Regions from separate parts of the Acidaminobacter sp. QWL-03 genome, predicted to be linked through region 3. Evidence: riboswitches for the same ligand, from Rfam matches in the RefSeq annotation. Region 3 holds a riboswitch; each other region holds the start of a gene.
What was found. Region 3 has a riboswitch for cyclic di-GMP ahead of AC4PHM_RS01440 (hypothetical protein). Riboswitches for the same ligand answer to the same signal wherever they lie in the genome.
Positions count from the first base shown of each region.

Region 1: linked by a shared signal. The riboswitch ahead of AC4PHM_RS04010 (DUF5658 family protein) and the one ahead of AC4PHM_RS01440 (hypothetical protein) in region 3 are both predicted to bind cyclic di-GMP.
Region 2: linked by a shared signal. The riboswitch ahead of AC4PHM_RS13495 (LPXTG cell wall anchor domain-containing protein) and the one ahead of AC4PHM_RS01440 (hypothetical protein) in region 3 are both predicted to bind cyclic di-GMP.

Region 1 is NZ_CM178752.1:891,023-894,300, reverse strand. It holds gene AC4PHM_RS04020 (Ig-like domain-containing protein) at 1-705, shown strand, start outside; gene AC4PHM_RS04015 (PilW family protein) at 760-1,374, shown strand; cyclic di-GMP riboswitch class II at 1,490-1,572, shown strand; gene AC4PHM_RS04010 (DUF5658 family protein) at 1,591-1,893, shown strand; gene AC4PHM_RS04005 (hypothetical protein) at 2,053-2,457, shown strand; gene AC4PHM_RS04000 (aminopeptidase P family protein) at 2,755-3,278, shown strand, end outside.
Region 2 is NZ_CM178752.1:2,890,802-2,894,079, forward strand. It holds gene AC4PHM_RS13485 (hypothetical protein) at 206-373, shown strand; gene AC4PHM_RS13490 (VanZ family protein) at 455-982, shown strand; cyclic di-GMP riboswitch class I at 1,353-1,444, shown strand; gene AC4PHM_RS13495 (LPXTG cell wall anchor domain-containing protein) at 1,490-3,187, shown strand.
Region 3 is NZ_CM178752.1:330,846-334,123, reverse strand. It holds gene AC4PHM_RS01440 (hypothetical protein) at 1-1,293, opposite strand, end outside; cyclic di-GMP riboswitch class II at 1,439-1,520, opposite strand; gene AC4PHM_RS01435 (patatin-like phospholipase family protein) at 1,681-2,598, opposite strand; gene AC4PHM_RS01430 (ATP-binding cassette domain-containing protein) at 2,614-3,278, opposite strand, start outside.

The DNA.
Region 1 (3,278 bases), 560 kb from region 3:
GGGAAGATCGTGAGTCTCAAGAGCTTTGTCCCTGTGGGCTCCGTGTTTTCGAACACCCATACCAATTCTGCAGGTCTGACCCTTGAGATCTATGCCAATGAGCTGGAGATCATGGTCGGGACTTATTATCAGCTGGAGGCGAATAAGCCGGTTACCTGGACCTCCAGCTTGCCGTCGGTGGCCTCGGTTGATACCACGGGGCGCATCACGGGAAACAGCGTTGGCACCGCGACGATCACAGCGACAAACGGCTCAGATACGAGAACCTGCCTCGTGCGCATTGTAAACAAGGTGACGCTGGCCTATGTCAAAGGCGGGCAGTATGTGCGCTATGGCGGCGTAGATTACATCAAACTGACCGGAGAAAACGGCCGGGTGATGTCTCTGAGCGCGCCTCTGATGGGCCAGTCTTGGAGCTACGACAACGCTATGCCGAGCAAAGGCGAGCTGGAGGGCGGCGTCTGGACAGACGCGCTGCGATCCATGAGCGGCATTGATTACTGGACCAAGACGAAGCGGGATGATGATAAGGAAAGTAAGCCGATTGTCGTTTATATCAAAAGTAACGGCAGCTTCGATGAAGTGAACTCCAAAAATGCTGTCAGAGGACTAAAGCTGGGTACCTCATTGAATCCGGACCTGATGATTACCTCGGGGACGGGGAGCGCGGGATCGCCTTATATTCTGGCGGATCCGACGACTTAGGTCTTGCAGGTGAGGTTCAGCCAAAAATCAGAAGCGGGAAGGAGGCAGCAAGGGATGGACAATAAAAGAAATGGTGCGGGTTTTAGTAATGCAGGTCTGACCCCGCCTGTTGAAAAAAACGATATAGTAGGTCAGCGGCTGCGCCAATTGACCCCGCCTGTCACACCGTCTGTCAAAAACACCGCAGGTCTGACCCTGATTGAGCTGCTGGTGGCCATGGGCATCCTGGGAATCGTCCTGACGGTCTGTTTTTCGTTTTTATTCTTCGGATACCGGTCCTTTGGAACGGGCAGCGCGCAGTTCAACATCCAGTCGGACATTCGGATCGTGATGGAAACCGTCAAGAATGAGGTTCGCTACGCGAGCGAATTTCAGGTGATTCCCGTCAGCGAAGTGCCGTCCACGGTAACGGACGGGTACAAATATATTTACGCTGAGGGCAATGCCCTCAAATTCAAATCCAGTGCCGGCGCCTCAGAGCGGCTGCAGGGGCTGTTGTTTAGCAGCGGTCCGGTGTTTACCCTCAGTGCCAGCGGCGGGAATTTTATACTGACGGTCACCCTCGAGGGCGTGTACAGGGATCAGGATTATGAGACTTCCACGGATGTGCTCATCCAGAATCTTGAAGTCAGTACCGCCGGGAGCGATAACGCGATTCGATATAAATAAAGATAAAAAAATGCTGCCGATGGTGAGTGAAGTGACCATCGGCAGGTTTTTAAGGGTTATTTAATGATATTCATTCTCAATGAACAGATTCCAACACTGTGATTCCGGGTATCAATAGGCCTTCAGAGGAGTTGAGCTGCAGCTGCATTTGGACGCTTTGGCTGCAGGGATCCAGTGGCGTAACCGGCTGATCATTTCAAGTTTGGGGATGAGGTTATGCCAAAATCTATGGAGCGTTTACTGTGGCTGCAGTTGATTGGGATTGCGGCGTTTAATAAGGTGGACTACCTGATGACTCTTGAAGCGCTGGAACGGGGTTTCAAGGAGGCCAATCCGTTTTTGGCGCCCATGGTGGGGACTTTCGAATTTCCGCTGGTGAAGCTGCTTCTCGTGCCGCTTTTGCTGCTGCTCCTGTGGCAGCTGCGTCATAAGATTGGGCGGTCCTTGGTGACGCTGGCCTGGGTGCCGTTCGTGGCGTATTCGTCAGTGGTGCTGTATCACCGGAGTCTGTTGTTTTGATCTTGAGCTGAATGTTATAAGACTGCGGATGCTTTGATCATCGGCAGTCTTTTTGTTTTTGGGGGATTCCTCAGTGTATTGGGTATTTACGGGATGTAATTGGTGAAAGGCAGCAACTGCACGTTTAAAAATCTGCAGCACTAAGAAAGGGATTGTCTCATGAAAAAAAGAAAATTTCTGCTCTTTGCTATGCTGATTGCGAATTTGCTGTTTTTGGTGATGAATTTTTTTCTGCTGAACAGTCAGCGTGTTTATTATGTCGGTCAGATTGTGTCCATTGAGCAGGGCCAAGGGGAGACCATCTTTGAAATTTCTCCCATGGCGAGCGAGCGTTATTTCATTAAGTCTGTCAAAGCGGACCACATTATCAGGTATGATAACAGCAACATTTCCGGGATCAGTGATCCGCTCAAGGAATCGAGAAAATTGAGATTGGGTGAGATGAGCGAGATGGTCAGTGCCTTGAAGGTTGGGGACCCGCTGATTGTCCGGATTGAGGATTATGATCCGGATCAAACCAGTTATGACGTCAGCGAGATTGTGTTTGATTTGACAGTGGAGTGATTTTTGAGAGAGCAAAGCTTCTGATGCCGATGGTCATTTCCAGACCATCGGCATGTTTTTTTGAACCATTGGGACGGACGTAACTTATGAATTGTGTCTGAATTGTAGTGAGTGTCTGGCACCAATTCAAAACCTGTCCGCGTCACTAAATCAATTTTTGTCCGCGTCACCAATTCAAATCCTGTCCGCGTCACCAAACTATACTACCCATATAAAAAATGTGATATGATAGGGATGGCATTAAAACAAACGACAACTCTGTCGAAAAACAAAAATCTCACAAAGCAGGTGATGTCCTTGTCTAATCTTCTTTTAAACAGCACGCGAAAGCTTTTGGAAACTCTGAACGCAGATGCACTCCTGTCTTTTAAGCCTGAAAACCGCCGCTATTTTTCAGGGTTTACCGGCACCAGCGGATACGTTCTAATTCTTCCGAAGACCCAGTGGTTCATCACGGATTTCAGATATACAGAGCAAGCCAAAGCGCAATGCCCTGACTTTGAAGTCCAGCTCCACAATGCAGAGCGGCCCCTTGAAGCCGTTTTGAAGGAAGCTGGCATCCAAAAATTGGCCTTTGAAGATAACTATGTGACTTATCAGTTTTACAAAAATCTGTCAGACAAACTGCCGGAGGTCACCTTGATCCCCGCAGGCGCGGAAATTGAGGCACTGAGGCTTGTAAAAGAAGACTGGGAGATCGAGAAGATCGCGAAAGCAGCCGAGATCGCAGATAAGGCTTTTGAGCACATCACAGGCTACATCCGGCCTGGGGTTTCTGAGCGTGAAGTGGCACTGGAGCTCGAAATTTATATGAAGAAACT
Region 2 (3,278 bases), 1.0 Mb from region 3:
AGACAGGGCTCCTTCTATTTGAGTAACGCGTGAGCGTGGTGTTTTATTGCATGATGGCTGTAAATTCTTTTCTTATTTATACCATTTGGGATGCTAAATGAATCGGTTTTAGGCTCGGGAGGTTGGGTAAAAGGTGAAGGCTGGTGTTTGGACGGGTTGTGGGTTGAAGTGACCATCGGCAGAAAAATTATTTGGAGGCTGGAAAATGAACGCATTCTGGAGCTTGTTTGGACTTTTTAACGTTGTGGTTGTGATTGGATTTTTGGTGCTGACGGTTTACCTTTACTATCTGATGTTCAAGCTGGCCCACCGGGGGATTCGGGCGCTGGACCTGTATATCAGGGAGAAGGAGCGCGGCGGGAATTCAATGTAGGCGAAGACCTGCACAGTTGGCGAAAACAATTTTATGTCAACCTGGTGGCGGCCTTGACCTCAACCCTGATCTCGACATATAATGGTTGAGGTGAGGGGGGATGCCCGCGTGAAGCGCGTATTGACGCTGCTGTTGGTAATTGTCTGGGTTGCGGTGATTTACTGGTTCTCGAGTCAGGCCATGCAGGAGACGACACAGCAGACCTATGAGGTGCTGGTCCGGCTTGGGCTGGCGACGAAAGCGGAATTGATACGGTCGACGGATCCGTCGGTTGTTTTGTTGAAATATTTGGCGCGAAAGGGCGCGCACTTGCTTCTGTTTACGGTGCTGGGCGGGTTTGTGACGGTGGCGTTTTTTACTTTGACGCGCCGCAAAGGGCTGCGGCTGGTGCTGCCGGCCTGGCTGATTGCGAGTTTGCTTGGGGTCGCGGACGAGGTGCACCAGCATTTTGTGCCGGGGCGGACCATGCAGGTATCTGACATGGCGCTGGACGCGGTTGGGGCGCTGCTGGGTGTGCTGGTTGCGTGGATGGCGATCTCGGTGATGCTGGCGGTCGGGCGGTTTATCAGGAAAGATCGAAAGAAATTGAAAGAGTTCCGTCGAGGGTAATGGCGCTGTGGAGATGGCGGCGTGACCATCGGCGGAATTTTTTTGGGAGGAGGCGGGAGTTAGGGAGACCCTTCCGCATTTAAGAGCTTTTCCGATGGTCATAAAAGGGCATTTTCTTCCTGAAGTGAAAAAGGTGTCAAAACACTTTCTTGCAGAATGCGGAAAATATTTTTTTGGCACATTTTGTGTCAAAATCAAAATTGTTTAGAAATAGATACAACATCTTGAAGTGGGTATTCTCAAACCCCTGAAAGCGGGTTTACATAAGGCTTTCGGCCGAAAAATACACCTTGACAAGGTTGTTTTATCTCATTATTCTGAAAGTAGATTACTGTGTGTTTTTTCAAAAAGCTGTAGAGGAGGATCGTTGATACGAAAAAGGCAAACCAGCTGAAAGGCTGGGACGCAAAACCATGGAGCCTAAGACCTTATTATTTGGGTTATGGCAGTCCAGTTGCCGTGTCAAGTAATCATAGATAAATAACCTACTTGACAGGGGGAAATACCATGAAACGCAATTCAAAATCATGGGCACAATCCCTTATTTTTGTGCTCATAATCACGCTCGCGGTCCCGTTTGGGATGATGGGATTTGCGGAAGATACAACAACTTATTCAGGTAATGGAACCTTCGGAACTTACACACTGGATACTTCAGTAATAGGTAAAACGTCAATCAACGTGGCGTTGATTGAGGGTTTAAGATTTGACGGTATAGATGTCTCTATTAATGGCGGAGCTGAGAGTACTTTCAATGCCACAGCGTTTGAGATCGATGCCAGCTCTGTAGAAACACTGAATGTGGTTGTTAGGGTTCGCTATGCTGCGTTTGAAGTGGTTGATTATAAGATCGACACCCAGCAAGGCAATAATTCGAACACGAAGCCAGGCAACCATTCTTTTACTTTGACAGATGGATTTACAAGTATCTCAATAGATAGAAATAACCATCTCGTCACGCCGACCGTGAACTATATGTTAGGCAGCACTGAAAAAATGGAACTTAACACCAAATACATTGGCTTGGTTAACATGATGGAGACGGTCGGTATCCAAGCTGCAGATCGCATAAACTACTTGCTAAACAAGTACCAGAATTATGACACTAATCTCCATGCGGCAATCCGTGCACTGGCTTTGGGAAACTCTTTGGACAATAATCACTACTTTTTAGAAGCAATTGATAATGGTGAAGGATATCTTCCTTTAGGTGAAAACGCGAGGCTTGGGCTCCTAATGACTGCCGGTAGTGGAAATGCAAGTATCAAGGATTTTGAAAGTATGATTTTCAGTCTACCTATCAATGGGGGACAGTCTCTGGTGACGGAGGTAAAGGACTGGGTGGATAAATCCGATAGTTTTAGTTTCGATGTGAAAACGGTAGTAACTGAGGTTGACCCAGTTGACCCAGTCGACCCAGTTGACCCAGTTGACCCAGTTGACCCAGTTGACCCAGTCGACCCAGTTGACCCAGTTGACCCAGTTGACCCAGTCGATCCAGTCGACCCAGTTGACCCAGTCGATCCAGTTGACCCAGTCGATCCAGTCGACCCAGTTGACCCAGTTGACCCAGTCGACCCAGTTGACCCAGTCGACCCAGTCGACCCAGTTGACCCAGTCGACCCAGTCGACCCAGTCGACCCAGTCGACCCAGTCGATCCAGTCGATCCAGTCGACCCAGTCGACCCAGTCGATCCAGTCGACCCAGTCGATCCAGTCGACCCAGTCGATCCAGTCGACCCAGTCGACCCAGTCGACCCAGTCGATCCAGTCGACCCAGTCGACCCAGTCGACCCAGTCGACCCAGTCGACCCAGTCGATCCAGTCGACCCAGTCGATCCAGTCGATCCAGTCGTGGAATCACCTAATGACAACAACTCAAATAATGACAATGAAACAGAACAAAAAGATAAACCAAAACAAAATGATAAACCAAAACAAAATGATGAAATAACCGAGTCGGTCGTAGTCGTTGTTGAGGCTCCGACTCCAATGGGATCATCAGCTTCGGTCGAAACGCCTGTCAATGTTCCGGTTGAGACTGAAGAATTGGAGGACCTTGAGGAAGTTACTGAACCAGAAACGCCTCGTGGAAATCCTGCTTTGGATAAACTCCCAAAAACAGGTGAAATTCCGCCATATGCCTATTACGCTGCCGGTACACTTTTGCTGGGCCTGGGAGTTGGGCTGAGAAAAAAGTTCTAAACGTTATGAAACGAACTGATTCTACAGTATTATGAAGCACACACAGCAAGGCGTCTCTGTTGATGGAGGCGCTTTTTTTTGTGCTGAATGG
Region 3 (3,278 bases):
GGTGACCGAATCCGTAATAGCTTCCCTTACGGATCGTTCAGGCTCTTGTACCGCCGGCACCAGTGCACCGTCCCTCAGAATATTTTCTGAAACCAGCAAATTTTCCAAACGGCTGATTTGAGATCTGACAGGCAGGGAATGATAGCCCACCAGCGGTAATACAGACACCAAAGCGGCCCCTGAGACCAAAAGTGCAATCAGCACATGGGCTTTACCCTTCCTGAGAATTAAAAGCACCACCGCTGCCACAGAGACAATCCACATGAGGAGGAAAGAATACTCGACGCTTTTCATCCCAAAGCGATTCAGCTGTACAATCAGTGCCCAAGCCTCAAAGGCGAGGATCAGGAGCGCTGCAAACGGATAGAACCTGCGATAGAATTTCGCCAAATTCGACGTATTGTGGGTCACCATAATATGAAGCCAAATGCCCCCCACCGCATAACTGGTAGCAATCCCGGCAAGCCGCATGAAGGATGCCCCCTGGCCGGCTACGAGCGTCTTTCCAGTCCAAATCAACAGAACCACGGTCAGCGCCAAGGCTATTGGGATCATGATAAATTCAAACAAGACTTCAATAAACCGTGGCTGCTTCTGGAGATTTTCGCGTCTGTCGTCGACTACACCCTTCCTGAAGTCCGGAAAGTAGCCCACAAAAATGGTATAGGTCAGGAACCCTACTATTGTCCCAATATATTGATAGACCTTGCTGCTCATTTGCCTGTAAAGCAGTGCCTGGACGGCCCCGGCCACACCGGAGGTGCCAGCCATGATGACCGCGCCATAGATCAGCGCAATGAAAAACGCCTTATGCGTCATTAAAAACGCACGGGAGAAGTCCGACTGTTCCTTGGGCTTCGCCGCGAGAATAATGAAACTGAGCACGCTGACCGCTATGACCACGGAAACACGGGCAGCCGCCAAGCCGGAAACTCTGACGATCATATTTGCCCAGCGGTCCGGCTCACTGCCGCCAAAGAAATACAGCAGCAGGAACGTTACAATGACTGAAGCCACACCCAGCAGGTTCGCGATTAGAAACGCCTTGGCAGTGTTAAATTTGACCTTTGCCGCCGTTATGGCCGCAAGACTGAAGATGGCACCTACCGCAAAGGCGAGATGCAGACAGTTGAACAGGAAATTGTACGCTTCCTGTTCAGGCCAATCCAGCTGAATCCGGATCATGGTGACCACGGCGAAGCCCACGGCGCTGGCAATGGACGCTGGAAAAGTCTTGAAAGTTCCGATTGCACTTTCGAAAACTTTAGAGATTGAACGGGTAAAAGCACTCATTATAGTCACCTCCAATAAGTTTAAACCTATAAGCAAAATTGGATAAGACCGATCCACGTGACAACGTTCATTAATAATCGTTATCACTTAGTTGTTAGACTCATAATTGCTCATTTTTGTTCCTTCCAGTCCAACAGAAAACCGACCTACAAAGGTCGGTTACGCTGCCGGCTCCCCAAAGATCAAGCGTCCAAATAAGACTTTGGTTCACAGCCTCCTTATGTAACTGGCGCTTCATAGAAAGCGTGGATCTCATGATATATATACCATTTTTGATCGCCTTTAATCGTTTTCAGAGCATTTTGCCGATGGTCGCAGTTCAAACTACCCGCCAAAGCAAGTGTCACCGCTGCCGCCAGCCGGCTGTATGCTTCCCCATATCAGGCATTAATAACTTCCCTCGCGCAGCCAGTCTACCCACTTCGCCACGTCCCGCTTGCCCTGAACATAGCCCAGCAGATAGCTCGCAGCAAGTTTTTCATAGTCCGTTTCACGGTTGGAAATGGGCATCTGATCCGGATAGACCAAAAAGGCCTTGCCCTCCAACTCAAGCTCTTTAAGTTCTTCAAGGGTCCTGTTGTAAGTGGCGCAGCGGTCAAACATGGCCTCGACCACCAGCGGATACCGACGATAATAGGATTTAATCAGACCGCCAAACTTCGGCGGTTTTTTGCTGTACCCTTTTTCACGTGTCAGAATGACAAAGAACTTCTTAAAGCCATCCTGCTTCGCAATATCCAGTGCAATTCCCCCTCCGGGGCCTATGCCGCCATCCACCAAAACCTGACCGCCAAAGCGGGTCGGAGGCATAAAGATTGGTATAGACGAGGAGGCTCTGACAATTTTCATCAGGTCATGGATCTCATGAATATCCTCATTTTTAAACACCACAAATTCGCCGCTGTCTCGATCAAACGCCCCAATACGAAGTCGCGCGCTGTTTCTCTGAAAAGTCTCAAAGTCAAAAGGCAGCGCGCCGCCCCGAACGGGTGTCTGCTCATAGATATAGTCCGACCTGAAGTAACCCTCGCCTTTGAAAAAAGACTTCCAGCCGCCAAACTCCGGATCCCGCACCAGATCCACAAAGGAGCGCTTCGCACGCTCAATGTCCCTGGACAGGTAATTAACGCTGTGACTGGCACCGGCCGAGATCCCTGCAACATAGTCAAAATAAAGCTGATTTTCCAGCAAGTTGACGAGAAAACCGGCCGTATAGCTGGCCCGCATGCCTCCGCCTTCAAAAATCAACGCGGTATCTTTGATATTGCTTTCCAATTGATCTAATGGTTCTTCTTTATTGGTCATAAGTCGTCAAACTCCTTACTCAACAGCAAATGCTATGCCCAAATAAGCGCCGGTTACGGACCCCGGATTCACGGCAACCTCCAGCGGTGTTCCCGCTGCTACAACCTGACCGCCTTGTGCGCCACCCAATGGTCCAAGATCAATCACCCAATCCGAGGCACCGACCACCTGAAGATTGTGCTCGACGAGGACGACGGTATTCCCGGCCTCCACCATTCGGTTCAGGATCATCAGAAAATTCTCGACATCCAGGGGATGAAGTCCCGTTGTGGGCTCATCGATCAAATAAAGGTTGTTCTTCCCCTCACTGGAAATCAGCTCCTTGGCCAGTTTCAGCCTCTGGGCCTCGCCGCCGGAAAGGGTCGTCAAAGTTTGACCGAGCTCCAGGTAGCCAAGTCCCACGTCATCCAGCAATGTGAGAATCTTGAGCAGCTTGCCGCGGTCGTGGAACAACGCCATAGCCTCGACGACCGTCATCCTGAGCACAGCCTTGATCGAGTGTCCCTGATAGGTCACAGACAGCACTTCCTCATTGAATTGATTGCCGTCACACACCGGGCAGACCACATCAATATTTTCAAAAAACAACATGTTGCTCTCTACAAAGCCCAGTCCTTCGCAGTGCTCACACCGTCCGCCTTTGGTGTTGAATGAAAAATGTCTGGCATCCAGCCCCTGAG